DNA from 2 places in the Thalassospira sp. CH_XMU1420-2 genome. Region 2 is predicted to be linked to the other one. Evidence: predicted binding sites of a transcription regulator. Region 2 holds the regulator's gene; the other holds the start of a gene.
The links. Region 2 encodes LexA, which represses DNA repair genes until DNA is damaged. Its sites were predicted from a motif close to ATGTTCTANTTTGGTTC; they were not measured.
Positions count from the first base shown of each region.

Region 1: recA (recombinase RecA) is a predicted target of LexA. The motif match lies at 9,115-9,131, and genes of this name have one in related genera.

Region 1 covers NZ_JAYMEG010000002.1:308,304-324,001, forward strand. The annotation lists gene WA429_RS06115 (DMT family transporter) at 1-808, shown strand, start outside; gene alaS (alanine--tRNA ligase) at 900-3,554, opposite strand; gene WA429_RS06125 (GNAT family N-acetyltransferase) at 3,724-4,239, opposite strand; gene WA429_RS06130 (entericidin A/B family lipoprotein) at 4,232-4,375, opposite strand; gene WA429_RS06135 (DUF1328 domain-containing protein) at 4,580-4,756, opposite strand; gene WA429_RS06140 (entericidin A/B family lipoprotein) at 4,819-4,959, opposite strand; gene WA429_RS06145 (alpha/beta hydrolase family protein) at 5,197-6,249, opposite strand; gene WA429_RS06150 (helix-turn-helix domain-containing protein) at 6,380-7,450, shown strand; gene WA429_RS06155 (NIPSNAP family protein) at 7,458-7,763, opposite strand; gene recA (recombinase RecA) at 7,868-8,941, opposite strand; gene WA429_RS06165 (autotransporter outer membrane beta-barrel domain-containing protein) at 9,844-11,322, shown strand; gene nikR (nickel-responsive transcriptional regulator NikR) at 11,413-11,892, opposite strand; gene WA429_RS06175 (DUF4198 domain-containing protein) at 11,990-12,784, shown strand; gene WA429_RS06180 (carboxypeptidase-like regulatory domain-containing protein) at 12,789-13,346, shown strand; gene WA429_RS06185 (DMT family transporter) at 13,407-14,306, opposite strand; gene WA429_RS06190 (PH domain-containing protein) at 14,509-15,270, shown strand; gene WA429_RS06195 (hypothetical protein) at 15,387-15,539, opposite strand.
Region 2 covers NZ_JAYMEG010000003.1:735,227-750,924, forward strand. The annotation lists gene WA429_RS13120 (peptidyl-prolyl cis-trans isomerase) at 1-874, shown strand, start outside; gene trpE (anthranilate synthase component I) at 960-2,459, shown strand; gene WA429_RS13130 (divergent polysaccharide deacetylase family protein) at 2,537-3,763, opposite strand; gene WA429_RS13135 (anthranilate synthase component II) at 4,035-4,607, shown strand; gene trpD (anthranilate phosphoribosyltransferase) at 4,641-5,675, shown strand; gene trpC (indole-3-glycerol phosphate synthase TrpC) at 5,672-6,469, shown strand; gene moaC (cyclic pyranopterin monophosphate synthase MoaC) at 6,489-6,968, shown strand; gene lexA (transcriptional repressor LexA) at 7,127-7,834, shown strand; gene WA429_RS13160 (ComEC/Rec2 family competence protein) at 7,940-10,105, opposite strand; gene gltX (glutamate--tRNA ligase) at 10,232-11,638, shown strand; gene WA429_RS13170 (citrate synthase) at 11,750-13,057, shown strand; gene WA429_RS13175 (VOC family protein) at 13,170-13,610, opposite strand; gene lpxB (lipid-A-disaccharide synthase) at 13,686-14,852, opposite strand; gene WA429_RS13185 (LpxI family protein) at 14,845-15,698, opposite strand, start outside; gene lpxA (acyl-ACP--UDP-N-acetylglucosamine O-acyltransferase) at 15,689-15,698, opposite strand, start outside.

The DNA.
Region 1 (15,698 bases), on a different contig from region 2:
CCCGGCCATGGATGTGGTTTTCTGGCGCTGCTTCTTTGGGGCGCTTTCGCTTTTGGTGATCTGTGCGACCATGGGGCTTTTGCGCGGGCTTTTGAATGTGCGCATGCTGGGCTGGGCCGCCCTTGGCGGGGTTGCCATCGTCACCAACTGGTACATGCTGTTTCAGTCCTATTCGATGGCCTCAATCTCGGTCTCGACCGCGGTTTATAACACCCAGCCCTTTATGCTGGTGTTGTTTGGTGCGGCCTTTTTCGGTGAAAAACTGACCATCAACAAATTCGTCTGGCTTGGCATTGCCTTTGCCGGTCTGCTTTTGATCATTTCAGGCAAACCCCGGGGCGGCCTTGGCGGATCGGATTATGCCGGTGGCATTCTGATGGCGCTTGGGGCGGCGTTTTTCTGGGCAACGGCAGCGATCATCACCAAAAAGCTCAAAGGCACCCCGCCCCATCTGATCGCCCTTGTTCAGGTCTGTATCGGTATTGTGATGCTTGCGCCATTTGCCGATTTTGAAAATCTGCCAACCACGGCAATCAGTTGGGGTTCCCTGATCACGGTCGGGGTGGTCCATACCGGGATCATGTATGTGTTGATGTATGGCGCAGTTCAGAAATTGCCGACCCATCTGCAAGGATCGCTCAGCTTCATCTATCCGGTGGTGGCGATCATTGTTGACCTGATCGCTTTGGGCTATCGCCCTGATACCGCTCAGATCATCGGTGCCATCGCCATCCTGATTGCCGCAGCAGGCATGAACCTTGGCTGGCAAATCATCCGCCCTCGCACACAACGCAATGTGGCGCCCTGACAATCCCCGACCAGATTGCAATCATCAGACAAAACAAAAGGGCCCCGAACGGGGCCCTTTTTATTCGTCATACTTTTGATCGTGGATCACGTCAGCCGGCGATATGTGCCTCGATCGCGGCCAGTGCGGCATCGGCCTGCGACGGGTCGGAACCACCGCCCTGTGCCATATCCGGACGACCGCCGCCACCCTTGCCGCCGAGTTTCTCAACCCCGATACGGACAAGGTCAACCGCGCTGAATTTCGTGGTCAGGTCTTCGGTCAGGCCAACCACGATGGATGCCTTGCCACCATCACCCGAAACAAGGGCAACAATGCCAGACCCCATCTGGTCACGCAGTTCGTCAACCATGCCTTTGAGTTCCTTGGCCGGAATGCCGTCAAGCGAACGCAGGGCCAGTTTGACGCCATTGACTTCCTTGAAGGCATCACCGCCCGAAGCGCCACCGGAACCAGCCGTTGCGAGTTTCTTGCGCAGGTCGGAGACTTCGCGTTCCAGACGACGACGTTCTTCCTGAAGCGCCTTGACGCGTGCCGGGACATCTTCGGGGACGGCCTTAAGGTCGGCAGCAACCGTTGCCAGCACGTTTTCACGGGCTGCCATGTAATTGGCAGCATCGGCACCGGTCAGGGCTTCGATACGGCGAACCCCGCTTGAAACCGCACCTTCGGACACGATTTTGAACATGCCGATATCACCGGTGCGTTTGACATGCGTACCGCCGCAAAGCTCAAGCGAGTAGGCATGTTCGTTGCTTTCGGGAAGGCCCATGGAAACAACGCGGACTTCATCGCCGTATTTTTCACCAAACAGCGCCATCGCACCCAGTTCAATCGCCTCGTCCGGGGTCATCAGACGGGTGGTGACTTCGCTGTTTTCACGGATCAGACGGTTGACGTCTGCTTCGATCAGGGCGGCTTCTTCGGCGGTTACGGCCTTGGGATGGGAAACGTCAAAACGCAGGCGATCCTGTGCAACCAGCGAGCCCTTCTGGGTAACGTGATCACCAAGATGCTTGCGCATCACCGCATGCAGAAGGTGGGTTGCCGAGTGATTGGCACGCAAGCTTGAACGGCGGGCATGATCAACACGGAATTCAGCCGCATCGCCAACCGAAACGTCGCCTTCGACAACCTTGCCCAGATGCACATGCAGCGCGCCGAGCTTTTTCTGGGTGTCGGTGATTTCAATGATCGCACCCTTTTCGGTTTTGATCACACCGGCATCGCCCTGCTGACCACCGGACTCACCAAAGAAGGTGGTCTGGTTGGCAAGAACGGCAACCTCGTCACCTTTTGATACGGTTTTGACTTCGGCCCCATCCTTGATCAGGGCGGTGATAACACCTTCGGCGGTTTCGGTTTCATAGCCAAGGAATTCGGTCGCGCCATCACGATCATTGATGTCAAACCAGACTTCTTCGGTCGCTGCTTCGCCCGAACCCGACCATGCGGCACGTGCCTTGGCCTTCTGTTCTTCCATGGCGGAAGTGAAACCGTCTTCATCAATGCCGATTTTGCGTGCCTTGAGCGCATCGGCCGTCAGATCAAGCGGGAAGCCATAGGTGTCATAAAGCTTGAAGGCAACCTCGCCCGAAAGGGTGGCACCTTCGTTCATGCCATCGGTCGCGTCATCAAGCATCTTGAGACCGCGATCAAGCATGGTTTTAAAGCCCTGCTCTTCGAGCTTGAGCGTTTCTTCGATCAGCGCCTGGGCACGGACCAGTTCCGGGAACGCCCCGCCCATTTTGCGGACCAGTGCCGGAACCAGTTTATACATGACCGGATCCTGGGTGCCGACCATGTGCAGGTGGCGCATTGCACGGCGCATGATACGGCGCAGAACGTTACCGCGACCGGCATTGGACGGCAAAACACCATCGGCAATCAGGAAGCTGGTCGAACGCAGATGGTCGGCAACCACACGGTGCGACACGTTATGCGGACCATCCGGGTCGGTATTGGTGGCATCGGCCGATGCTTCGATCAGGGCGCGCATCAGATCGATGTCATAGTTGTCGTGCTTGCCCTGAAGGACAGCGGCAATACGTTCCAGACCCATGCCGGTATCAATAGAGGGCTTGGGCAGATCAATGCGATCGCCATTTGCCATCTGTTCATACTGCATGAAGACGAGGTTCCAGATTTCAATGAAACGGTCGCCGTCTTCGTCGGCACTGCCCGGAGGACCACCCCAAATGTGATCGCCATGGTCAAAGAAGATTTCCGAGCACGGACCACACGGGCCGGTATCACCCATCGACCAGAAGTTATCGGAGGTCGGAATACGGATGATACGGTCATCAGACAGACCGCCGATCTTTTTCCAAAGACCATGGGCCTCGTCATCGGTGTGATAAACCGTGACCAGAAGCTTGTCTTTGGGAAGACCATATTCCTTGGTGATCAGGTTCCAGGCGAATTCAATCGCGTTTTCCTTGAAATAATCGCCAAACGAGAAGTTGCCGAGCATTTCAAAGAAGGTGTGATGGCGGGCGGTATGACCGACATTTTCAAGATCGTTATGTTTGCCACCGGCACGCACGCATTTCTGCGAGGTGGTCGCGCGTGAATAATCGCGATGCTCTTGACCGGTGAAAACGTTCTTGAACTGGACCATCCCGGCATTGGTAAACATCAGGGTGGGGTCATTGCGCGGCACCAGCGGGCTGGAGGAAACGACTTCGTGGCCGTTCTTGCGGAAGAACTCCAGAAACGTGGTGCGGATATCGTTAACGGTCTGCATATCTCTCCAACCCGGAAAACGCGGAACAAATTCATCCGCCATGTTGGCGGACGGACTGCCCTATTTAGCGGCTCGGCCCTGCCCTGTCCAGTCAGGCGAAGGGCTTGGGCGGCAAATGTATCAAGTTTTATGAATTGCGTGATTGCAACAAGGCAAAAATCGCCGCGCGCTAGGCCCGGTCAATCATCAGGCGAAACCGGTTGCGGTTCATTGACGCGACAAAACCGATCTGCACAAACCCCAATCGGGACAATAGCTTGGCCGATGGATGATTGTCGGGATGGGCAAAGGCACCCAACATGCGACAGGATGTTCGGGCCCGCGCAAAGGCGATGGCGGTTTGGGCAAGTTCACGGCCAAAGCCGCGACCATGATGGTCGGGATGAAGGAAATAACCGATTTCCGGTCCCCAGTCAGGATCGAACGGATCGATATAAAGCCCGCCCCAACCGATGATTCTGTCGGTTTCCCTGTGCCGCGCGACCCAGGGGGCAAAGCCGTCCTGATTGCGACGCGATTCAAAGGCCAGCAATCTGGTCTGGCAATCTTCAAGCGATTGATCGCAATGGGTAAAGCGCATTGCCGCAGCATCCCCCAGAAACACAAAAAGGTCGCCAATATCGGCGACCTTTACCGGGGCATAATATAACCGTTCGCTGGCAAGGGCGCTTGAACGGTTACTCATTCACGCTTTCCTGGATCTGCTGACCCAGCTTTTCCATATCGCGGCCAAATCCTTCGGCGGTTTCGCAGGCCGACAACGCCATGCCAAAGCCAAGAACCATCGCAACTGCCAACAGACGTTTTGTGATCGTTACCATGTTTGTTGAATGCTCCAACGCTGTGCGGTTCGGATACCGCCTTTGAGTATATACGCCATTTTGGCGCGACCGGTTTTTGGTTGCAACCGATATCGCCATTGCCCGGCCCCATCCAGACACAGCAAAAGGACGCCAATATGGCGCCCTTTTGTGTGCTCGTCGGTTCGGTTTTTATCCCAACCCTTTTTTGTCTTTCGTTGCCGGTTACATCGGCGGGCGGCGGCCACGCAATGCATTCACCAGAAGTGAAACGGCAAACAGCACGATGAAGACAAAGAACAGAATCTTCGCAATGCCAACGAAAGTCCCGGCCAAGCCGCCAAAACCCAATACGGCGGCAATCAGGGCAAGGATCAGACAGAATACGGCCCAACCAATCATGGGAATTCTCCTGCAGTTATTGGGTGCTTTGAGGGTAAAGCGACCTGTTTAATCAGCCCGGATCACGAAGCACTGTCCTGGATGGCTTCACCGGCATCTTCGACATCTTCGCCGAAACCTTCGGCGGTTTCGCAGGCCGCAAGGCCAAGACCAAGACCACCAATCATCAGAACGGCGAGAATTTTTTTCATCAGGTCTGACATGTTTGTTCTCCTGTTTGCTCGTGATGTGTTGCTCACAGGATATCAAACGGGGACAACTCAAAATTGTTCCGCCCCCATATCACTAAAGGCTGTTTTTCACCCCATTCGACACTATTTAATGATATATTTTTCATATAGTTATGCGAAATCGTGATCATTTTGGGGCACCGGAAAGAAACCCGTCATACGGGCCGCTTTCCGGGGATGATCCGTGATATCCGCCACCAGATGTGCCAATCAGGATGGCGACGCGCCAAGGTCGAGAAACCCGCTGATTTCATCAATGATCTGTTGGTGGATATGACCGCGATCGGTTCCCGCCGGGTCCGAACAGACCGGATCGTCATCCATCCGCGCCAGAAGTTCGGCCGCACCGGGCACACATTCCGCCAGAAAGGTCAAATGGTCAGCCGGGGCAAAAACCGCATAGGCCGGATGATCAAGCTTGCCCAACAAGTTGCTTCCGGTCCTTTCCAGATCAGCAGCCGGCCAGCCATGTTCTTTGCCAAGCCGGATGAACAGCACATCCTGATCGGTGTTTTTCAGGCTGTTGTCATCAACCGCATAGGTCATGCCAGGTTCGATCGCAACAAATCGCGAAATCCGGGGATCCTTGGCATCGATGGCAATGTCATCAGACAGTTGATCGAAAGCGACCCCGCCACGTTTCAAAAAGGCACAATCCTGCATCACATCACCATGCGTCTTGCAAAACTCACGATAGAGGTCGCCATCAAATCGCATCCCCGCCAGATTAAGAACCGTTGTCCCACCCAACGAAAAGCCGACCGTCGAAATCCGGTCCCGGTCGATATAGGGGGCGAAATCCGGATCGGCGAGAACCTGATCAAGCAGGGCCGTGATATCGGCCGCACGCGGCGCCAGATGAATGGTGCGCCGGGGCGATGAATCCCCCGATGTCGTGCCGGGATGATTGACCGCCAGCACCATTGCCCCGCGAAGTGCCAGTTGCGACGACAGCCAGCCCAGCGCATCCATATTGCCGCCCGATCCGTGCGAGAGCAGGATCAGCGGGTGTTTTCCCGGTGCAATCGCCGCCCCGATATAGGCATCCGTGCTTTGCCAGATTGCGTTTTTGGTGACCGGCGCACGATAGATATAAGTCCCGGCCGGATACCAGATGGACGCAGAAAGCGGCATGGATCTGTGTGATGCAGTGACATCGAACCGGTCATAGCCCGCCAGTTCCTGTGCCGCGGACGGGGTCGCCATGCAAGGAACGCTGGCAAGACCAAGTGAAAGAAGGGCCGCAGAAGTTACATGTTTCATGATTTCAATCCGTGTTTTAATCTTCACCGGGTTGAAATTGCTCCTGATTTCGGGGGCTGGCGTCCTTGAACCGGTTATAGGACGTGCAAAACCGGTTTTCGGACGTTTTATGATCGGATCGCCACAAGACATGATCGCACTTCCCGTACCCATGATCGTCGCCCTGTTGCTGGGTTATCTGTTTTTGCGGGCAATCCTGTTTGATAAGACCAGCCGGTTGCTTGCCGCCTTGCTGCTGGCCTGCGCCTGTCAGAGTGTGACCGTGTCGCTGGTTCATTATTACGGGTTTGATGCCATCCGGTTGTTGCAGCCGGTCATGGCATCGATGATCCCGGCGCTGGCCTGGATGGCCTTTTTGCAAAGCAGTTTGCGGTCGCGCCTTATCGCCACCGATCTTTGCCATTTTCTGGCCCCGGTGGTGATGGTGATCGTGATCCTTGCCATGCCGGTCCTGATTGATGCCCTGCTTGGCGGGCTTTTTGTCGGCTATGCGTCTGCCATCCTGATTGCACTGCATCGTCAGGGCAATGATCTGGCCCATTCGCGTCTGGCATCCGGGCATGTACCGGCATTGATCTGGCGGGTGATTGCCATTGCGCTGATTGTTTCGGCCTTTAGCGATCTTTTGATCGCAGCAGCCCTGCAATTCGGGGCAGAAGGCGCGACGGGTGTGATTTTAAGCATCTTTTCGTCGCTGGCAGTGCTGACCATCGGGTTTCTGGCGCTTTCCCCAGATCTTGCCATCGGATCGGGCGATGATGACAACGGGGGTGATGATATCGAACCGTCAAGCGCGCCTGACAAAACCGCGCCCGATACGCCCGATATCCCGGTCGATGAAATCATGACAGCACTTGATCAGCTTATAAGCGGTCAGAAGCTGTTTCTTGATCCCGATCTGACGCTGGCGCGGATTGCGCGGCGGCTGGGCTATCCGTTGAAACAGGTATCCACAGCGATCAATCAAAGTACCGGGGAAAATGTGTCGCGCTATATCAACAGGTTCCGGATTGATCATGCCTGCGAAGAACTTGCGCGCGGACAGAATGTCACAACCACCATGCTTTCAAGCGGCTTTAACACCAAATCGAATTTCAATCGCGAATTCCTGCGCATTACCGGCCAAACACCCAGCCAGTGGCAACAGCAGCAAATCCCGGCAGCGGCAGTGACAACGACCGCAACGCGACGCGGATCATAGGCCGCCCCTAGTCCAGGACCGGGCGCATGAAGCTGCGTTCATAGGAAATGATGCTGCGATTGCGGATTTCCATATTCAGAACATCCTGACATTCGCGGTCACCAGCCATGCGATTGCGGTAATCTTCATACTCGGCAAGGCTTGGAAAACTGAACAGCGCATAGGCCACGTTACTCGCCCCTTCATGGGGCAGGAAATACCCGTGATGGGTCCCGCCCATACGATTGACAATCGGAATCCAGCGTTTGGCATATGCCTCAAACTCGGGAATTTTGTGACTGTCGATTATGTATTTCAAATAGCAGGTAATCATGGCTGCACCTTTGAACGGGGTGAAGGGTTTGATGGCCCAAACAAAAAAGACGGGCCGAAATCACGGCCCGTCTTTTTTTAAATCATCGTGCAAAAACAGCGCGATCAATCATCATTGACCGGGTCATCTTCGCTCATATTCGTCATGCTTTCGGCGATCAGGCCGGCACTTTCGCGAATGCTGTTTTCGATTTCCTGGGTCATTTCCGGATTCTCGCGCAAGAAGTTCTTGGCGTTTTCACGGCCCTGACCGATCCGGGTCGAGTTATAGGAGAACCAGGAACCGGACTTTTCAACGATGCCTGCCTTGACACCAAGATCAAGGATTTCACCCATCTTGGAAACGCCTTCGCCATACATGATGTCAAATTCGACCTGTTTGAACGGCGGAGCCATCTTGTTTTTGACGACCTTGACGCGCGTCTGGTTACCGACAACTTCGTCACGGTCCTTGATCTGGCCGATACGACGGATATCAAGACGAACAGACGCATAGAACTTGAGCGCGTTACCACCGGTTGTGGTTTCCGGGCTGCCGAACATCACACCGATTTTCATACGAATCTGGTTGATGAAGATCACCATGCAGTTCGACCGCGACACCGAGCTGGTCAGTTTACGCAAGGCCTGGCTCATCAGGCGGGCCTGAAGACCGACATGGGTGTCGCCCATTTCACCTTCGAGTTCGGCCCGCGGAACAAGGGCCGCGACCGAGTCAACGACCAGAACATCAATCGCACCGGAACGCACCAGCGTGTCGGCGATTTCAAGTGCCTGTTCACCGGCATCGGGCTGCGAAATCAGAAGTTCATCGGTATTCACGCCAAGCTTGCGGGCATAGCCCGGGTCAAGCGCATGTTCGGCATCGACGAATGCACAGGTCCCGCCAAGTTTTTGCGCCTCGGCAATGGTGTGCAGGGCCAGGGTCGTTTTACCGGAACTTTCCGGGCCATAGATTTCGATGATACGGCCACGCGGAAGACCACCAATACCAAGTCCGATATCAAGACCGAGTGATCCGGTTGAAATGGCTGAAATGTCAACGGCGCTTTCCCGCTGACCCAGCTTCATAATCGAACCTTTGCCAAATGCCCGTTCGATCTGCCCAAGGGCGGCTTCGAGTGCCTTCTGCTTATCCATAGTATCCTTATCCACCAAATGCAGCGCGGTCTGAATCATTGCTCGAACTCTCTTATTCCACAGGGCCGGGTAGGATGCAACGCAGGCGGTTCCCCGGACCTAAATGCGGAACGCCACCGCTTGAAGAACCTGCTGCCCAGACAGAATAGTTTCCCTGTTCACGTCAGCAGCCGAATTGAGAACATAATGCGAACACTGTCATAAAATTTTGGATGTTGCAAGTTTGTTCTCATTTCTCAGATCAGAAAGACGCAAACAGGAGTCTTTCTGCCCTACAACACCCCATCCATCCTCAAGGATCCGGCTATCTATTCTAACAGCTTAGACATCATAACTCTGGGCTGCATAAGACCCGGGGCAAACATCTGATTTTGCTTGGAAATCTGACACTTACTGACAAGTTTCCGCCCAAGCTTGACGTGGCATCCCGGGGATGTGATCCGACCCCAAAGCACAAAATGTCCGGGCACTGATTTTCATAAACCTTCTGTTTTTTGGACCTAACCCAACGCTATGGATCGGGATTAATGAAACTATCTAAATTGGCAATTTCATCAGCTTTATTTCTTGGCATTGCTGGCGCGCTTCCACTGACCACAACACCTGTACATGCGGCGACCAACTATGACTGCACGTCTATCAACGGCCTTATCTCGAACCAGCCACCTAGTCAGAACAGCACAAGTTTATACCGAACTGCCACGCTAAACTTACAAGCCGGCGATAAAGTCACGTATCTGTGGCAAAACAATTTCTCGGTAGATGCAACACCGAACCTGACCATTTATAATATGGATACGAGCACGAGTGAGAACACTGTACAGACAACCGTTTCGGCAAACGGCGGCACTGGCCAATTGGTGGTCACAGCCCAGTCCAGCGCAGAGTACCAAGTATCATCGTACTTCTCAAAAAATGGAGCAAGCGCAGCAGACTTTCGCGTGACAATTAGCTGCGCACAGCCCACAGCCAGCAATGAGACTTCCTCCGAAACCACGTCCAAAGCCGTCACCAGTGCGGTTTCGCGGTCCCAGACCTCTGTCATTCAACAGAATATCGGAGCCCGCGTTGCAACGGTGGTCGGCAGTGCCGGTGCGGGTGTAAGCAGTGGCGGCGTCGGCGCACCTAGTGGTGCTGGTGCCGGTGGTACTGGAACCGGTGGCTCAACGGGCGGGGCATCTGGTGGTGTACCGGGGGCTGGAAATGATGAAACCGCATCCTTTGCGGACAACCGATATGGGGCGGCCTCTCGTGGCGGATTTGCATATCGCGACAGCGCCGATGATATGCGGGCTGTCATGCGCAAACTGGCGATGAATGCTGCTTTCGATAGCTCTGTTATTGCAGCGGATCTGGCGCGCGATCATGCATTGGCCCTTGGCCCGACCGATGAGGGTTCTGTTGGCGGGGCTGCCGGGGTTGATGGCCGCGCGGCCCTTCAGTCCTATTCGCCAATCACAGTTTGGGGCCATGGGTCTTACACATCAGTCGACAACGATTTCAATTCGGGCGGCCAGGACAACCGATATGACGGTGATGTCTGGGGCTATAACCTTGGCGCGGATTACCGGTTTGAAAATGGTCTGATTGCCGGGGCGTCTGTTGGCTACAACGATACCAACCTGACCACGTCCTTCAATAACGGCAGCTACGATGAAAGCGCATGGGTCATTTCGCCCTATGCCATCTATCAGCCGATTGACAACCTTTCGCTTGTTGCCGAGGCGGGCTATTCACAAGGCGATATTGACGTCACCTGCAGCAATGGCAGCATCAATGGCTCCACCAACTCCGCCATGTGGTATGCCTCGCTCAAAACCAGCTATTTCTATCAGCCCCTTGCCGATTATCCGGTCTCTATCAGCCCGTCCGTATCGTTTTTGGCCGCACAAAAAACGATTGATAGCTATGTCGAGAGCGACAACACATTCGTTGAAAGCTCCCGCTCCAACACCCGTCAGGTCAAACCGTCGCTCGAGGCTGCTTACGATTTCGAGCTGCACAGCCTGAAACTGACACCGTTTGTCGAAGCCGGTCTGATCTATGACTTTACCGATGAACTCAATAACGACAAATCAGCTTTCAACATTGGCGGCGGCCTGCGGTTGTCGGATGCGACGACGGGGTTGAATGCCGCACTTGAGGCAAGCTACCTTGCCGGTCGTACGGACTATAATGAATATACCCTTGCCGGAACGCTGAGCTATGGTTTCGAACTTCGCGACCTTAGCGGTGCGTCCGTCGGCATCATGTCCCCGTTCTTTGGCAGTGATGTTGATGAATATGGCAACCAGTCGATGTCGACCGGCTTTGGCTTTGACAAAGGTCCGATGTCGAGCCGCCTGTCACTGGCCCATGACATTTCCCAATCGGGCAATGCCGCCAGTGTTGCGCAAGTCAATATGACACTCGCGTTCTAAACAGTATTATCCTCGAACAAAACCATAACAGCCGCCCTGTCACCAGGGCGGCTGTTTTTTTATGGCGCATGACCGCAAAGCCAGGAACGATCAGGTGGTAATTTTGAGATGTTCGTGGGTATGGGCCGCACCGTGGTCTTCATCCCCGTGGTGATGGGATTCAATGTGCAGTTCCCCCGGAACGGAATAAAGCTGCCCGTGGCGCACGCCGGGCTGTGCCAGGACCTTGTCGGCAAAGGCGCGAATTTCGGCAAGCTTGCCACGCAGGGTCACGCTTTCAAGACAGGTGTCATGATCGATGTGGAAATGCACGGTCGAGACCGTCAGATTGTGATGTTCATGCTGGGTGCTCATCAAACGTGATGCCAGCATGCGTTCCTCATGGTCATAGACATAATTCAGAACGGCAATTCCCACCCCGTTGGGGTCTTCGTCAAGCTTGGCATTCTGAAGCTTTTCACGGATCAGATCACGGAATCCTTCGGACCGGTTGGTATAGCCCCGCCCTTCAAGGAAGGTGTCGAACGCTTCCATCAGATCATCTTCGATTGATACCGTCACACGGGTCATATCAATTCCCTTTCAGAATCATCAGCTTGACTCGTATGAACAATTTTGAAAAGTTCATACCGCCATTTCATAGACCTAATTTCCCAAAGGATAGCAGATGTTTCAATCAAAGTTCGCACGTGCCCTGATAATTGGCATGACCGGGTGCCTGATCAGCAGTGCGACAACCGCCCATGAATTCATCGCCAGCACCGCACAAAGCACCTTTGCGCCGGGCCAACCGACAACGATATTTCTTGATTCGACCCATAAGTTCGGCACACCTGAAGAAGCCGAAGCCATCGAAAATGTGCGCGCCCGCCTGATCACTGATGCCGGACAGACCGAACTTGATGTCACACCAAATCCGAACGCCCCGAACCTTGTTGCATCTGTTGACGATCATGCGCAAACCGGCTGGATTGCTGCCCACCGTTTGCCGGTTGTCTGGTCACAGACGCCCGATGGCTGGCAGGAAGGCGGGCTTGAACAGCATCCCGATGCCCTGACCGCTTCGCGTTACGAGAAATTTGCAAAACATCTGATCGGCCCGCAGGCAACTGATGACAATGCCGTGGCCACGACCCCGCTTGGTGATCGGCTTGAAATCGTTCCGCTTGGCGATCCGCGGCGGACCAAAATCGGCACGGACGCCGAATTTCGCATCCTGCTTGACGGGGAGCCTTTGACCACCACCGTTCTTGCGACCTATGCCGGGTTTACCCCAACCCCGTCTTCCTGGGCCTATTATACCGAAACCCTTGCCGATGACCGCGGCAGTGCCATTGCCAAGGTCCGCATTTCGGCACCCGGCCTTTGGGTCGTGCGGGTTGCAACCGATATACCCGATGCCGCAGACGGGGTACGGGTTCATAACCTTCGCGCGACGCTAAGCTTCCATGTGGACGGCTAGGAAAATGCATCTGGCGGGTATCAGCCGGGTGCCGGTTATCATGGTTCTTGTGGCGTTGTCGGTTCTGATCCTATCGGAACCGACAGATGCCCGCGCCCACGGGGCTGGCTGGCTAGCTGTTGGCAATGAGAATACGGTTCGATACCGGTTTGGCTATACCGACGGCAGTCCCATGGGATTTGCCGAAGTCATCGTCACCGCCCCTGATGGCAAGATCTGGCAAAAGGCGCGTACCGATCGCAGCGGCCATTTTGCCTTTGCCCCGGATCAGCCGGGCCGTGACATCACACAACCGCAAAACTGGCACATCCGGGTGGGTGATGGCATGGGGCATCTGGTGCAACTGACCCATCAGAGCAAACCCGACATAACCTCCGACCCACCAGACCCGACTGCCCCGACTACCCCCACCGCGCCAGTTGCCAACACAACAATGCGCGGCACGGCGGCAATGTTTGATTTGCCGGTCTGGGCGGGGATGTTGTTCGGGTTAAGCGTGCTCGCGAACTTTTATGGCGGGTTGCTGTTGTGGGGACGCATGCGAAAGGCGCATCAGTCCTAGTTGCCTAAATGCCTAAATGCCTAAATGCCTAAATGCCTAAATGCCCTGATCTCTTAATCTCTAATGCAGGAACAGTAACGCCACCCCGGCAAAGGCAAGGCAGGTCCCGATAACGGCCTGCCAGCCCACAGGCCGGCGCAGGATCACGCCTTCATAGACAATCAGCAAAACCGGCGGCAAGGCCATCAGGGTCGATGCAATCCCGACATTGGCATTCTGAACCGCCAACATCGAAAGCCAGACCCCAACCGCAGGCCCGATCAAAGCCCCCAGCAACAGCCACTTGCCGACATCCGGGGCAAGGCACGCAGTCACCGTGCGGCGCACCCGCCCGAAGACAAGGGCAATTCCCCACATGGCAATCACCGCAACAAGGGTACGGATCCAGGTCGCGGACAATGCGGAATAGCCATCAATCAGCGCATATTTCGCCGTGATCAGATTGGCGACCTGACCGATAGCACCACCCAGTCCGAACAGGATGCCGATCACATAGTTGCGCCCGACCAGCCCGACCGGGCGGCCCTTTTTGCCCAGAATGACGATCAGGACCCCGCCCACCCCACAGGCGATACCCAGAATTTCAATCGGACGGAGCGTTTCATCAAACAGCACCCATGCCAGCACTGCCCCCATGATCGGCACTGTCGACATCAACAACATCGACAACCGTGCCCCGATCAGGACAAAGGCCTGAAACAGCATGGCATCACCAATCACCAGCCCGACAATCGATGACAGGCTAAGCCAGCCCAGCTGTTCCCAGGTAACTGATTCGGGCCACGGTGTTCCCAAAAGAAGCCAGTGCAGAACCGTCAGACAAAAAATCGAACAGGCCAGGCGCCCGCGATTGACGGTCTGCGCACCGGCCTTGCCGCCAATATTGGAAAAGATCATGCTTGATGTTGCCCAGCACAGGGCGGCGGTAAAGGCGGCGGCCTCACCAAACAGGGGGATCATGGGGCGCGTTTCCTGTCATTGTTGTTGTTCCGGCGATGTACCGGTTTGTGGCCATGGTGGCGTGGCCAATAAATCTATAAGCGCAAATTTTCAGGCGTTTGTAATCAGAATTATCGACGGTCAGAATTCGAAAATTTGCAACTGCTTGCGATTTTTTGCCCGCACCGTATGTTCATGAAATTGCGTGCAAAAGGAAACCGGCATGACCAAGGCCCAGCAGACCGACAATAACGGCAAACCGTTCAAGGGAATTCGCCGCTATCTTCAGGATGGTGAAGTGGTGATCATGGATTTGCCGATTGCCCCGGTATCGGTGCTGGTGCCCGGCCTGATCAAGATTGTCTGGATCGCGGCCCTGATTTACGCATCCTATCACTGGCGCGAAATTTACAATTTCCTGATGCCGCAATTTCGAAATCTTTTGACCGGACCCGAAGCCTTTTCAGCCCTTGATGAAATCTGGGAACAGTATGAATTCGTGTTTTCATTTGCGCTGATCGGCTTGATCCTGGCAGCAATTTCGATTGTATGGAGCCTTCTGCGCCGCGTGCTTGGTGCATCGACACGCGCAGCAAAGGACAGTCTTCTTTTGCCGCTGACTGCGATCCGCGATCTGTTCTTTTTTGAACGCGTGATTACCAGCAACCGCATCATCACGCGCAGCGGCGTCCTGCGCAAGGATCAGGATGATCGCGGGTTCGAAGCCATCAAATCAACCCGTATCAGCAAAAGTGTCGTTGGCAATATCTTTGATTATGGCGATCTTCATATTACCGATCGCATCGGCCACAAATTCACCCTGCATCAGGTCAGCCAGCCCGAAGATGTCGCCAAGAAATTGTCGGACTTTTTCGGGCGCGTCTATGCCAACCGGGATACAAACACGCCGATCGACATCACCCATCTGGGATCGGATCAGGCCATTGAATCCCAGGTCCAGACACCGGACAAGACAGACCTTTGATCCAAGCAGATCTGATCACGCACAGGCTGTGTGCAAAGTGCTAGGTGCTAGGTGTCAGGTCCCTGGTGCTTTGTCCTGTCGGCGATAACCGATTTGCCAATGCAGGCCGTCGGCAGTTATTTCTGAACCCAGGTAATGGTTTTTGCCTGCTGGTTTGCGGCATCGGCCTGGGCCGAGGGCAGCAATTCAAATGACAACAGCAATGCCGTCACGAAAATAGCAACCACCATACAGGATCGCACGATCCCGGTTGATTTGCGTTTTACCATTCAAACCCCCAAGCCGATATCACGCCTGGTTCTTTGATGAACCTTGTGCCGATACCGGGCCTCGCCTGTTGTGCCGGTCACCTTGTCATGACCGGAATTCTTCATTGTTCATTTAAACGCACAGCCGCCGTTTTTCCGTCTGCTGCGCTGATCAACTAT
Region 2 (15,698 bases):
CGAACCAGTTGAAACAGCACTTGGCTGGCATATCCTGCGTGTGACCTCGGTAACGCCGGGCAGCGTTCAGTCGCTTGACGAAGTCCGCGACGAGATTGTCGACGGCATCAAACAGTTCAAGGCCGAAGACGCGATCTATGATCTGGCGGCCAATTTTGACGAAGAACTGGGTGCTGGCACCCCGATCGAAGACGCTGCACGCGATGTCGGTGCAAAGACCTACAAGCTTAACGGTATTGTCCGTGGCGAAGGTCTTGCCGGCGAAAACATCGACGGGGCTGACGAGATCAATGAAAAGATCTTCGAGCTTGAAAACGGCGAGGAAAGCTTCCTTGAAGAAACCGCATCGGGCACCCGTTATGTTGTCCGGGTTGAAAATGTAACGCCGTCGGCACTGCGCCCGTTCGAAGATGTCCGCGAAGATGTCATTGCCGCCTGGAAGTCCGAAGAACGCCAGAAACTGATGGTTGCCAAGGCCGAAGAACTTGCCAACAGCGTCAACACATCGGGTGCCGACCTTTCAGCAGTTGCATCGGAAAATGGCGCATCGGTCAAGGAAAGCGGCCTGACCAAGCGGACCGGACAGGGCCTTGGTGCCGATGTCAATCCGGCGGTTGCAGCAGCCCTCTTCACGCTTGAAGACGGCAAGGCCAAGGCGATCCAGACCGGTGAAGACGTCCTGGTTGTGCGTCTTGACGAAATCAAGCAAGCCAATGTCGAAACCGCTGATGCCCAGCCGGTCAATGATGAACTCAAACAGGCAATCAATGAAGATATCCTGTCGCAGTATCTTGACTATCTGCGTGATGAAATCTCGGTCACGGTCAATAACAGCGTGATCAACGGGCTTTACGCCCCGTCCGCTGCAAACTGACAGCCACACAAAAGGGCGACCGGTTGATCCGGTCGCCCTTTTTCTTTTATGACATTTACGACCAAGACCAACATTTGGATAGACCATGGAAATCAAACCGGATTTCAACAGCTTCAAGCAAAATTACGATAACGGCGTCTCACAGGTTCTTTGGACCGCGTTGACAGCAGATCTGGATACGCCGGTTTCGGCTTTCCTCAAGATCGCCGAAGGCATGCCCAATACCTATTTGCTTGAATCTGTTGAAGGCGGCGCTGTTCGCGGTCGGTATTCGTTTCTGGGCCTTAGACCCGACCTGATCTGGCGGTGTTTTGGCAACAAGGCCGAACTGAACCGCCGTGCGATGGCTGATGCCGACGCCTTCGTCGACGAAGGCGAAGCCCCGCTTGAAAGCCTGAAAAAGCTGATTGCCGAAAGCCATATCGAACTGCCCGACAGCCTGCCGCCAATGAGTGCTGGTCTGGTTGGCTATATGGGCTATGACACAGTGCGCCTGATGGAAAAGCTGCCAGACAGCAACAAGGATGAACTTGGCGTACCTGATGGCATTTTCATTCGCCCTACCGTCACGGCAAGCTTTGACACCATCGAAGATACTGTAACCGTCGTCACCCCGGTCCGCCCGGAAGACGGCATTGATGCCAATGCGGCTTATGATCTGGCCTGTGCGCGTCTGAATGACGTGGTCATGCAGTTCCAGCGCAATCTGTTCATCGATCGCCGTTCCAAATCCGTGCCCGATACCCTGCCCGATCCGAAGGTCAGCGTGGATGAAGCCGGATTTTATGACATGGTAGACAAGGCCAAGGAATATATCCGGGCTGGCGATATTTTCCAGGTGGTGCTGTCGCAACGCTATACGCTGCCCTATCAGTTGCCGCCTTTTGCGTTTTATCGTGCGCTGCGCCGGATCAACCCGTCACCTTTCATGTTCTATCTTGATATTGGTGGTTTCCAGGTGGTCGGCGCCAGCCCGGAAATTCTGGTGCGCCTGCGCGACGGCGAAGTCACCATTCGCCCGATTGCCGGTACACGCCGGCGCGGCAAAACGCCAGAAGACGACAAGGTCATGGCCCAGGACCTTCTGGATGATCCGAAAGAACGATCCGAGCATTTGATGTTGCTTGATCTTGGTCGCAATGATGTCGGCCGCGTGTCGAAACCGGGCACAGTGCGCGTCACGGATCGCGAACAGATCGAATATTATTCCCACGTCATGCATATCGTTTCCAATGTCGTCGGTCAGATTGACGAAACGAAATATGACGCGATGGATGCGCTCAAGGCCGGCTTCCCGGCCGGAACCGTATCGGGTGCCCCCAAAGTTCGGGCCATGGAAATCATTGATGAACTGGAATCGGTACGGCGCGGTATTTATGCCGGATGTATCGGCTATATCTCGGCCGACGGATCAATGGATACCTGTATCGCGCTGCGCACCGCCGTCATCAAGGACGAGAAAATCCATATTCAGGCTGGTGCTGGGATCGTCGTCGACAGCAAACCGGAACTTGAACACAAGGAATGCCGCAACAAGGCTGGCGCACTGATGGCCGCGGCCCGCGAAGCATACCGATTTGCGTAATATCCAAACTGATCAAATACCAAAGGGCCGCAATCATTTGCGGCCCCTTTTATGTCTGCATTTTTCAGAATATTGAACTAACCGGTTACGCTTTGTGATGACCGGCGCAAGATATCCGTGACCGGTACAAGCACAAAGCCGCGTGCTTCGATTTCGGGTATCCATTTTTGAAGGGCACTGATCGTCAGGTCACGGGGATGACCAATGGCAATCGCATATCCCTGTTTGGCAGCTACACGTTCGGTGCGCGCAAGCATTTCTGCGATTTTTTCCGCATCATCCGCATCATCGATGAAAACGTCACGTGTGATGGCGGGAACGCCGAATTTGTTGGCGGTCGAATAGCCGACCGATGTGGCGCTTGTACGCGAATCAAGGAACATCAATCCGCGCGACTTCATGACTTCCATCACGATCTGCATCCGTTCCGGATCGGATGTGAATTTGCTGCCCATATGGTTGTTCACACCGACATAACCGTCAAACCGGTCAAGCATCCAGTTCATTTCACTGAGGATTTTTTGACGATCATAGGTCGCAAGCAGCGCGTGCGGCCCCGGATCCACCGCAGCAGATGACGGTTCCATCGGCATGTGAAGCATGACCTCGTGCCCGGCAGTGCGTGCGGCATTGACTTGCGGCTGCAAATCGCGAGCATAGGGCAAATAGGAAATCGTGATCGGTCCGGGCAGTTTGACCGTGCGCGCGGTGCGCGGCTGGTCCAGACCGGCATCATCAATCACGATTGCAATGACCGGTTTCTGCCCGGCATCGGGGGCAAGGGCCGCAAATTTGCGCCAGGGCACAGAATTGTCTGTCGGCGTAGCAGTTGTCAGCGCCGGGCTATCCGTACCGCTTTCACCAGGCAAGACCGATGTTTTGGAGTCTGGTTTCGGGTTTTCGACGAAATCGGACAGGTTTTGCCCACCCTGCCCCTGATTTTTGGTCTGATTTGCCGTCTGGCGCCCGTTTTCATCAATCAGATAGCCTGTACGCCCCTGAATACCCGAGGGCGGTGTGTCGGGAAGCTGATAATCCTTGCGCAGCATCGGCTTTGTTTCGGGTGCCGCAAGTGTGTAGTCGGGTGCACGTTGATCGGATGCACGGCCGAACTCGTCGGACGCCCGGTCAAGTTCAAGCATGCTGCCAACGGCAATAATGGCCGACAGCGTTCCCGCAACAAAGGCACCCCCCAGCATCAGGCGGCCAATGCCACCCGATTTCTTTTTCGGTGCAGCTTTTTTGCGGTTGGATTTTTTGGGTGCCGCCTTTTTTCGTTTGGCGGTCGTTGCCCGGCGTGCCACGCGGTGGTCTCCAGTATCGTTTTCTGGGTCGCTCGTCGGCTCTGCGAAGATGACCTTCGCAGCTCCTTCCCATATGGTGATTATAGACCGATCATGTCGGATATTGTCGGGATGTTTTAAATCGGTGCTGGTTAGCACCGGGTTAAGAGATCCTTTATGCGCGGGCGACAACAACCGGCTGTAGGAAAAAACCCTTACCCTGCTTCCGCTTGACGTAGCGGCAAGGGCGTTTATTCTCTGCCGACCTTCATGTGCACAGGCGCCTTTTCCGATGTATCTCCTCATCGATAATTACGACAGCTTCACATTCAATTTGTGGCATTATCTGCGCGAACTCGGCCCCGAGGTCGAAGTGCGCCGCAATGATGAGATTTCCGTTGAAGATGCGCTTGCTCTCAAGCCCGAAGGCATTGTGATTTCACCTGGCCCCTGTGATCCCGAACGCGCGGGTATCTGTCTTGATCTGATCAGGGAAGCAGCCGGCCAAGTCAAACTTCTGGGCGTGTGCCTTGGCCATCAATCGATTGGTCAGGCTTTTGGCGGCAAGGTTGTTCGCGCCCCCGAATGCATGCATGGCAAAACCGATGCCATGAACCATTCAGGCGCCAGCGTCTTTGCCGGTCTTCCAAGCCCGTTTGAAGCAACGCGTTATCATTCTTTGGTGATTGAACGCGAAACTTTGCCTGACAGTCTTGAAATCACGGCCGAAAGCGCGGATGGTCTGATCATGGGCGTTCGGCACAAAACCCATCAGATACATGGCGTTCAGTTCCATCCCGAAAGCATCGCATCGGAACATGGCCACGCATTGTTAAAGAATTTTATCGACTTTACCGGCGCCTGAAACCACACCGGACCGCAAACCGAGGAAACCCGAATGTCGACTGATAATGATCTGAAGCCAATTCTGGCCAAAGTCGCAGATGGTGAAAAGCTGACCGAAAGCATGGCCGAACAGGCCTTTAACGTGCTGATGTCGGGTCAGGCAACCCCGTCGCAAATGGGGGCTTTCCTGATGGGGTTGCGCATTCGGGGCGAAACCGTTGACGAAATTACCGGTGCGGCACGTGTCATGCGTGAAAAGGCCACCGGCATCATTGCCCCGGAAAATGCGGTTGATACCTGTGGCACAGGTGGTGATGGCAGTGGAACCTTCAATATTTCAACCGGTGCGGCGATTGTTGCCGCCGCTGCAGGTGCGACCGTTGCCAAACACGGCAACCGCGCGGCATCGTCGAAATCGGGTTCGGCTGATGTTTTGATGGCGCTTGGTGTCAATCTTGATGCCGATATGAAATTGCTGGAAAAGGCCCTCCGCGAGATTGGGCTGTGCTTCATGATGGCGACCCGTCACCATTCGGCGATGCGTCACGTGATGCCGACCCGCGTTGAAATGGGCACACGCACGATCTTTAACCTGCTGGGTCCGCTTGCCAACCCGGCAAAGACCAAACGCCAGGTTCTTGGCGTCTTTGCCAAGGAATGGGTCGAACCGGTTGCCCATGTGCTCAATCGTCTTGGGTCGGTTCATGCATGGGTGGTTCATGGCCACAGCGGTCTTGATGAAATCTCGACCACGGGCCCGACCTTTGTCGCCGAAGTCAAAGACGGCAATGTTAGGACCTTTGAAATTTCCCCGGGCGATTTCGGGTTTGAGACAGCAACGCTTGATGACCTTAAGGGCGGCGATGCGGATGTGAATGCCAAGGCCATTCTTGACCTTCTGGCAGCGAAAAAAGATGCCTATCGCGATATCGTTCTGATGAATGCCGGGGCGGCACTTGTGGTGACCGGCGTTGCCAGCGATCTTGCCGATGGCATCAAAAAGGCATCCGAAGCAATTGATAGCGGCAAGGCCGCAGAAACGCTTCAGGGTCTTGTCACCATTACCAACGAAGGAAACGCAGCGTGAGCGACGTTCTTAAGAAAATCTGCGACGACAAACGCGAACACGTTGCCGCCTGCAAGAGCCGCAAAAGCCTTGCCACGCTTGAAGCCGAAGCCAAAGCCCAATCAGCGCCACGCGGCTTTATCAAGGCCCTTGAAACCAGTGTTGCCGATGGCCGTTATGGCCTGATTGCCGAAATCAAGAAAGCGTCCCCGTCCAAGGGTCTGATCCGCGCCGATTTCAATCCGCCGGAACTGGCAAAGGCCTATCAGGCTGGCGGGGCAAGCTGCCTTTCGGTTCTGACCGATGTGCCCTATTTCCAGGGCGATGACAGCTATCTTGTCGCGGCGCGCGCGGCGGTTGGCCTTCCGGCATTGCGCAAGGATTTCATGGTTGATCCCTATCAGATCACCGAAGCACGCGCCTTGGGGGCCGATTGCATCCTTTTGATTATGGCAGCCCTTGAAGACGAACTGGCTGCCGAACTTGAAGATGCGGCACACAGCCTTGGCATGGATGTTCTGATCGAAGTTCACAACGCGCCGGAACTTGAACGTGCCCTGAAACTGAAATCGCGTCTGGTCGGGGTCAATAACCGTAACCTCAAGACCATGGAAATTTCGCTGACCACGACCGAGGAACTGGCTGGCATGGTCGATAGCGACCGTCTTCTGGTCGCCGAAAGCGGATTGTTCACGCCCGAAGACCTTGCACGCATGGCCAAGGTTGGTGCGCAGTGCTTCCTGATTGGGGAAAGCCTGATGCGTCAGGACGACGTCACTGCGGCAACCCGCAACCTCCTTGGTCTTGCGGCCTGACCTGGGACTGGCAAAGCACATGACAGACAAGCTTTCCCATATTGATGCCGGTGGCAACGCCGTGATGGTGGACATTTCGGACAAGGCCGATACCACCCGCATTGCCATTGCCAAGGCGCGGGTATTGATGTCTGCGCAAACGGCAAAGCTGATTGCCGATCGTGGCCACAAAAAGGGTGATGTTCTTGGCATCGCACAGCTTGCCGGGATCATGGGAGCAAAAAAGACCCCCGATCTGATCCCGCTATGCCATCCCCTGCCCCTGACATCGGTGACGGTTGATCTTGAACTGGCCGATGATGTTGACGGGGTCGATATCACTGCGACCTGCAAGACCACCGGCAAGACCGGTGTCGAGATGGAGGCGTTGACCGCGGCCTCTATCGCCGCCTTGACCGTATTTGACATGTGCAAGGCTGTCGACAAGGCCATGCAGATTACCGATATCCGCGTCACCCGCAAGGAAGGCGGGAAATCGGGGACTTTCATCGCCGATTAGGGTGTTTGCGGGCGGGCGGCTACCATTCAAAACCCGCAATTATTGCCTGAATTACGGTCAATCCGTTGTTTTTGGCCCGATGCGCTTGACCCGACAAAAGAACTAAAGTAGAACATTTATGTATCCTTTTTGTTCTTGCTACAGGTTCGGGAAATATCATGCTGACGCGCAAGCAATATGAGTTGCTGGTCTATATTGACAATTACCTTCGCGATCACGGTATCTCGCCCTCTTTCGATGAAATGAAAGAGGCCCTGAACCTTAAATCCAAATCAGGGATCCATCGTCTGATTACCGGGCTTGAGGAACGCGGTTTTATCCGCCGTCTTGCGCATCGCGCCCGTGCCCTGGAAGTCATCCGGCTTCCGGAGAACAGCGACGATGACACCCCCGAAACCCCGAACAACGTCACATCCATTGCCAGTGCGCGCAAAGCCCCCCATCGTCCGGCAACCGTGCCCACGGCCTTTGCCGAAACCGGCGAAGCCATTTCGCTTCCGCTTTATGGTCGCATTGCTGCGGGTACCCCGATCGAGGCATTGCGTGATCAAAGCACCATGGTTCAGGTGCCCGCTGCCCTTTTGGGATCAGGCGATCATTATGCACTTGAAGTATCGGGTGATTCCATGGTCGAGGCCGGCATCCTTGATGGTGATACCGTCCTGATCCAGCGGTGCGAGCAGGCCCATGATGGCACGATTGTCGTTGCCCTTGTCGATGACAGCGAAGCGACCCTTAAGCGCCTTAAACGCGGGCGCGGTGAGGTTCTTCTGGAACCGGCCAATGCCCGGTATGAAACCCGCGCCCTGTCACCGGATCGCGTCCGCATTCAGGGCCGCCTGGTCGGGTTGCTGCGTCAGTATTAAGCCACCGACAACTACACACACAAAATCGCCCGCTGTGATTTTCACACAGGCGATTTTCTGTATTCGGGATCAGTGCATCCGACCCGGTCCAGGTACGACCACTGATTACCGTTGCGATGGAGCAGCTTTACCGCCAATCACAATCCATGGCCAGTGACCGGATATTGCCCGCACGGTCTCAAATGACGACCTTCCCTGATCAAGTTTAGCCGTATCAAGGGCCACACCGCCCTGCCACCACAAAACGTCATCATCAATCATCACCCGCGCCCCGGCCTGGCGACAGGTTCGGATTGGCAAATCATTTTTTAGCGTAATCACAAGATCGGCATTACGACAGGCATAGAACGGATTGGCCAGACTGGTTGCAACAATGGTCCTAGTTTCCTTATCACCAGCGCCAGTGACCACAAGACAGGGATCGTTGTTACAATGCCTTATTCTTGTGGCTTCATCTTCCGGACGGATGCCAAAACGGCTCATCCACAGGGATTTTTGGAAATCACCAAGCCCGTCCGCCACATGCAGGATTTCCTGTTCCCTGTCATAAACGGCCCAGCTTTCCTGATCACCCGATACAAGAACATCCGGCGTTTGATGGGTCACCTGCGCAATGATGGCGATGATCAAAAGCGGCCCGGACACCACAAGGGCAACCTGATCGCGCCAGATCACGGCCCACGCAATTGCCAGCAACAAACAGGCGGTTGCCACATCACCGAGCCCGGCCACATACCACAATCCCCATTCCTGGGCGGCGACAAGGGATGCTGTTTTGATCAGAACAGTCAATCCGGGCGCCATCAGCGCAAGCACACCGCCCGCCAACCCGAATGGCATCAATGCCAGCGTCAGGACAATTAACGGCATCACCCAGAATGCCATTATCGGAATGGCAACCAGATTGGCAACAATGCCAAGCACCGATATCCGCCCGAAATGAAATCCGATAATAGGTGCCGTCACAACCGTCACAATGACACTGGTGATCAAAAGCCCCGCCATATAGATCACAAGACGTTCATGCCACGGACGTCCGCCATGACGGTCAAGCCAACGGCGGCCGGGCCCGTCATAAAAGGCAACAAGTGCCCCGACAGCCGCAAAGGAAAGTTGAAAACTGGCACCAAGCACCGCATCGGGCCTTAACACCAGAACAACCAGTGCGGCCACCCCCACCAGCCGTAACGATATGGCACGGCGATCAAGCAACAGAGCAATCCATACAACCAGCAACATCACAAAGGCCCGCTGCGTCGGCACTGTTGCCCCCGACAATCCGAGATAAATGAACCCCGCCCCGGCGGCCGCGAGTGCCGCCCATTTTTTGACCGGATAGCGCAATGCGATCCCCGGTATCGCAGCCAACCCCAGACGCACCAGAAAGAAAACGGTTCCGCACAGTAACCCCATATGCAATCCGGAAATTGCCAAAAGATGGGCCAGCCCGGATTTTCTCAGATCCTCGGCAATTTCAGCAGTGACATCGCCGCGCTCACCGATGATCAATGCTTTGGCAATCCCGGCCTCGGGCACGGTTACATATCGATTGATCACGTCGGATATTTTCTGACGCAGGTGTTCAACGACGGCCCTTATCCCTTTGTTTTCATATGCACCCTTCTCGCTCAACACTTCGAACTGACGGCCGAATGCAAACCCGGTTGCGCCGATCTGGCTGAAATAAAGGTTGCGCGCGAAATCGGGATCACCGGGAACCGACGGCGGGCGCAGGGGAAACAACCGTGCCTTTACGCGCACCTCATCACCGATCGAAAGCGCACTGTCACCGAGAAAACTGAGCCGGATATTCCAGCCGATCTGATCATTGGAAAGACCCTGAATATTTGTCGGATCAAGGGTAACGCGCATGCGACTGCCGCGGGGTTCAATACCGATGACAGTTCCGGTGATTTCGGTCGAATAAAGGGTTCTGGTCGGGATATTTTCCGGTCCCAGTTCCGTATGCAAGGCACTGATCAAACAACCTGCTGTAATACTGGCCATCAGTTGCATCAAAAATGCCAGCCAGGCTTTGCTGCGAACCATCCAGAACGCGCAGACCGAAAGAATCACGGTAACTGAAATCTCTGCAACGGAAATGCGCGCAGGAAGCAAGAAATAAAGGGCACATCCCAACCCAAAGAAGATAACAGAGGACAGAAACCATTTATTTCTTTGGCTTGTAACAACAAATATGACTTGCGAGAAAAACCCCGCAAGCCTTTGTTTTTTAATACTTCTTGTAAAAGTATTGCGACGAATGTCCAATAGCCCGCCTTAAGCTTAGTTTCTATCTAACATCGGCTGTGGTGCAACAGCGTGTCATTTGTGCTATAGCCTGCACGCCAAAAGTCCATACGACAAGCGACAACATCCAGATAGCGGATAGATTGAATGACGGTTGTTACCCGTTTTGCCCCGTCTCCGACCGGGTTTTTACACATCGGCGGCGCACGCACCGCCCTTTATAACTGGCTTTATGCCAAACACACCGGCGGCAAATTCTTGCTGCGTATTGAAGATACCGATCGCGAACGTTCAACGCCCGAGGCCGTCGAAGCCATTTTTGACGGGCTCAACTGGCTTGGCCTGACCGCAGACGATGAACCGACCTTCCAGTTCGCCCGTCGCGACCGCCATGCCGAAGTTGCACAACAATTGCTGGATGCCGGCAAGGCATATTATTGCTATTGCACGCCCGAAGAATTGACCGCGATGCGTGAAAAGGCCCGCGCCGAAGGTCGCCCGATGAAATATGACGGCACCTGGCGTGATCGCGATCCGTCAGAAGCCCCGGAAGATGTAAAACCTGTCGTGCGTCTCAAGGCACCGCAGGATGGCGATGCCGTGATCAATGATCAGGTCCAGGGCGAAGTCCGTGTCGCCAATGAACAGCTTGACGATTATGTCATTCTGCGTGGTGACGGCACCCCGACCTATATGCTTTCGGTTGTTGTTGATGACCATGATATGGGCGTTACCAACGTCATTCGCGGTGACGATCACCTGACCAACGCGTTCCGCCAGAAGGCCCTTTATGACGCCATGGGCTGGGATGTTCCGACCTTTGCCCATATTCCGCTTATTCACGGGCCGGATGGTGCGAAACTGTCGAAACGTCATGGTGCGCTGGGTGTTGACTCCTATCGCGACGAGATGGGTTTCCTGCCGGAAGCCGTGAACAACTATCTCCTGCGTCTGGGCTGGGGTCATGGCGATGATGAAGTCATTTCCCAGGAACAGGCCATCGAATGGTTCGACATCAAGGATGTTGGCAAGGGTGCGGCACGTTTCGACTTTGCGAAGCTGACAAACCTTAACGGCATTTACATGCGTCAGGCCGACGATAAACGGCTTGTAGACGAGATTTCCCAACGGGTTGCGGCCATTATTGGAACCGATGCAATTGATGCAGCGCAAAAAGAAATCTTGATCAATGGCATGTCAGGCCTTAAAGAAAGGGCCAAGACACTTATCGAGCTCGCCGAATCTTCGGCCTTCTATGTTACTGACGGCGTATTGTCCGTTAACGAGAAAGCTCAGTCCCTGATCGATAGCGCACCTGAAGGTCTGTTTGCAGAATTGGCCAACAGTCTTGAAGCGCTTGAAAGCTGGACCGAAGAGAACGTTGACGCATGTGTTCGTGCAACTGCCGAGAAACTTGATCTTAAACTCGGAAAAGTTGCGCAGCCCTTGCGGGCGGTGCTTACCGGTTCCAATTCTTCACCAGGCATCTTCGAAGTAATGATCGTGCTTGGCAAAGAGCAAACGCTGAAACGCATCCGACATTTCGATGCATAACAACAGCGAATTATAAAAAACTAATAGTCTGTTTGCGCTTAATGCGCCGCAGCATTATGCTGCACCCAACTTGAAACCGTGTTCGTTCAAACAGGGAAGGAAAAATAAGTCATGGCTCAGAATTCCAAGACTTCCCACACCGTAACACTGACCGACAATGCCACTGGCAAGTCGTTCGAGATGCCGGTGATTGAGGGTAGCGTAGGCCCGTCTGTTATCGACATTCGCAAGCTGTACGCTGAAACTGGATATTTTACCTATGATCCGGGCTTCACTTCGACCGGCTCCTGCCAGTCCGAGCTGACCTATATTGACGGCGACGTAGGGATCCTGCGCCACCGTGGTTATGCGATTGACGATCTTGCAGAAAACTCCGACTTCCTGGAAGTCTGCCATCTGTTGCTGTACGGGGAACTCCCGAACGCCACCCAGAAGGCACAGTTCGAAAACGACATCACCATGCACACCATGGTGCATGAGCAGATGCGCAATTTCTATAACGGCTTCCGCCGTGACGCGCATCCGATGGCCATCATGTGCGGTGTCGTTGGCGCAATGTCTGCTTTCTATCATGACAGCACCGACATCAATGATCCGCAGCAGCGTCTGATCTCGGCTTATCGCCTGATTGCGAAAATGCCGACCATCGCAGCGATGGCATACAAGTATTCGATCGGCCAGCCGTTCCGCTACCCGAACAACAAGCTGGGCTTTGCTGAAAACTTCCTTCAGATGATGTTTGGCAACCCGTGCGAAGAATACGAAGTCAATCCGGTTCTGGCCAAGGCAATGGATCGTATCCTGATCCTGCATGCCGACCACGAACAGAATGCTTCGACTTCGACCGTGCGCCTTGCCGGTTCTTCGGGTGCGAACCCGTTCGCTTGTATTGCTGCTGGTATCGCGTCCCTGTGGGGCCCGGCACACGGCGGTGCGAACGAAGCGGTTCTGGTGATGCTTAACGAAATCGGCGATGTGAAAAACATTCCGGAATTCGTTGCAAAAGCAAAAGACAAGAACGATCCGTTCCGTCTGATGGGCTTTGGTCACCGCGTTTACAAAAACTACGATCCGCGCGCCAAAGTCATGCAGGAAACCTGCCACGAAGTTCTCAAGGAACTCAACATCAGCGATCCGCTGCTTGACGTTGCTCAGGAACTCGAACGCATTGCACGTGAAGACGAGTACTTCATCGAGAAGAAACTCTATCCGAACGTCGACTTCTATTCGGGCATCATCTTCAAGGCGATGGGTATCCCGGTCAGCATGTTTACCGTGCTGTTCGCGGTTGCACGTACCGTCGGCTGGATCGCCCAGTGGAAAGAAATGATCGAAGATCCGTCGCAGAAAATCGGTCGTCCGCGTCAGCTGTTTACCGGCGTCGCAGAACGTCCGTTCGTTCCGGTCGACAAACGCTAAGTCGTACCGACGACGATCTGAACAAGATCAAAAAAAAGGCCCGGAGAAATCCGGGCCTTTTTGCATTTCAATTCCGGTGAACAGGTTTTGGCTGTTCGCCAGATATAGCGTGTTACCAGCTGCCGGTATTTTCCATGCTTACCCATGGTTCGGCCGGCTCAAGGTTGCCGCCCTTCTGAAGGAATTCGATCGAAATTCCGTCAGGCGAACGCACAAACGCCATGCGGCCGTCACGCGGCGGACGGTTAATGGTAACACCGGCATCCATCAGCTTCTGACAGGTCGCATAGATGTCATCGACCTCATAGGCGAGATGGCCGAAATTACGCCCACCGGTATAGCTTTCCGGATCCCAGTTATAGGTCAGTTCAAGTTCCGGGGCCTTGGTTGCCTTGGCACTTTCGATATCAGCCGGCGGAGCCAGATAGATCAGGGTGAAACGCCCCTGCTCGCTCTCGATACGGCGGGTCTCTTTCATGCCAAGCAGATCGCAATAGAATTTCAGCGATTCATCGACATTTTCGACACGCACCATCGTGTGCAAATAACGCATAGCAATGTCTCCGTCATGGATTGATCAATGACCTGAAACTAAATGCATTTCACGACCGATGCCAGTCGTTAGCCATTATTTTTTAGCGATAATTGCCAGAATTTGTTCGGCTGCTTTTTCGCTGGGCGCGCGATCCCCGAAACCAAGCATCTGGCATGCCTCGTCAAATCCGGCCTTTTGCTCTTCATGTGCCGGGGTCGCATTCAGCAAATCTTCAAGCGCAGGCAAAATCGCCTTTGCCCGGCATTTGTCCTGAAGAAATTCGGGGATCAATTTCCGCCCCAGGACAAGATTGACAATGGTGACGGTGTCAATCTTGATCAGGCGTTTGGCGATCCAGCCCGTAATCGCATTGACCTGATAGGCAATGACATGCGGCACACCGGCAATCGCCAGCTCAAGCGATACCGTGCCCGATGCGGCAAGGGCACAATTGGCCGCTGCAAACGCATCATGCCGTTCCTGATCGGTCGTAACGACAATCGGCGATAACGGCCAGTCTTGCATTTCGTCGGTTACCGTTTGCGCCACCTTGCTGACCGTCGGCACGACAATGCGGGTATCGGGATATTTTGCAGCGATGGCGTCGATGACCTCGCGGAAAATCGGCAACAGACGCTTTACCTCGGAATTGCGACTGCCGGGCAATACCGCCAAAAGCCGTTTATCCGCGTCCAGATCGTGTTTGGCCCGAAACCGTTCAGCATTACCGTCATGACGCTCTTCGACCGCTGAGTGGCCGATAAAGGTGGTTGGAAGGCCTTCTTTTTCAAAGTATGGCGGCTCAAACGGCAATAGCGCGAGAAGATGGTCCAGAAATCCGGCAATCTTCTTTGCCCGTCCCTCCCGCCAGGCCCACACCGATGGTGCGACATAATGGATCAGGGGAATGCCTTTGCCCTTCAGTTTTTTACCAACGCGAAAACTGAAATCCGGGGCATCTATGGTAACGACGGCGTCGGGCCTTTGTGTTTTGGCAAATTCCGCCGTTTGCGAGATCCGTTTAAGCAGATGCGGAATATGGGGCACGACCTCGGTCAGTCCCATGACGGACATCTCATTCATCGGAAACAGGCTTTTAAGGCCCTCGCTTTCCATGCGCGGGCCACCGACACCGATGAAACGGGCTTCCGGTTCCTGACGTTTAATTGCCGCCATCAGACGCCCACCCAGCTGATCACCGGATGCCTCGCCCGCGACAAGCATGATTTTAGGCCCGGTTGCCGGGGCATCATCAGTCATTTTCGGAATCCCCGTCATCGTCAGGACGGATGCCAATGACAAACATCCCGAGCCTGTCCGCGCGCTCAATCACAGCCGACCGGTCAATGATCATTGTCCCGCCAGCCAGAAGTGCAATACCACGCAGACCAGCCTTATGGGCTTCTTCCACCGTCGTCAGACCGATGGCCGGAAGATCAAGGCGCTTGTCCTGCTGGGGTTTTGATGATTTGACCAGAACACCGCCAACGCCGTCACGACGATAATTGGCTGATCGACGCACCATTTCATCCGTGCCCTCGATCGCTTCGAGTGCCAGAACAAGCCCCTGTTGCACGACACATCCCTGCCCGACGTCCGCCTGACCAAGGATACGGGCAACCCGCAAGCCATGTCTGGCGTCGCTTAATGCCTGATCATCGGGCTTGATGGTGCCAAGAACGCCTTCTGAAACAGCAATATCTGTCAGAATTTCGTGCGCACCAACCAGTCGAAAGCCCTCGCGTTCAAGCTCCTGACCGACCAGACGCAGCAATCCGTCATCACCCAGCGCCTTCATGCCGACTTTCATCAAAAGCTTGGCCGCGCGCCAATCAGGCCGAATGGCCGTAAAACTTGGACGGGCGACCTTGCCGGCAAGGACGACATCCTGACAAGCATTGTCACGCATGGCGTCCAGAATCTTGGCAGCAGCCCCCAGCCTTGCCGTTATTCCAGGATATTGGTCGAGTTCGGGGTCATCGGCGTGGCGGTCAAGTTTCACAACGAAAACTGCCCGCCCGGCTGTCTGCGCAGCAGAAGCCAAGCGGGCCGGAAGCGCCCCGCCCCCAGCAATAATCCCCAGTTTCGGTAGCGGATTATCCTGCG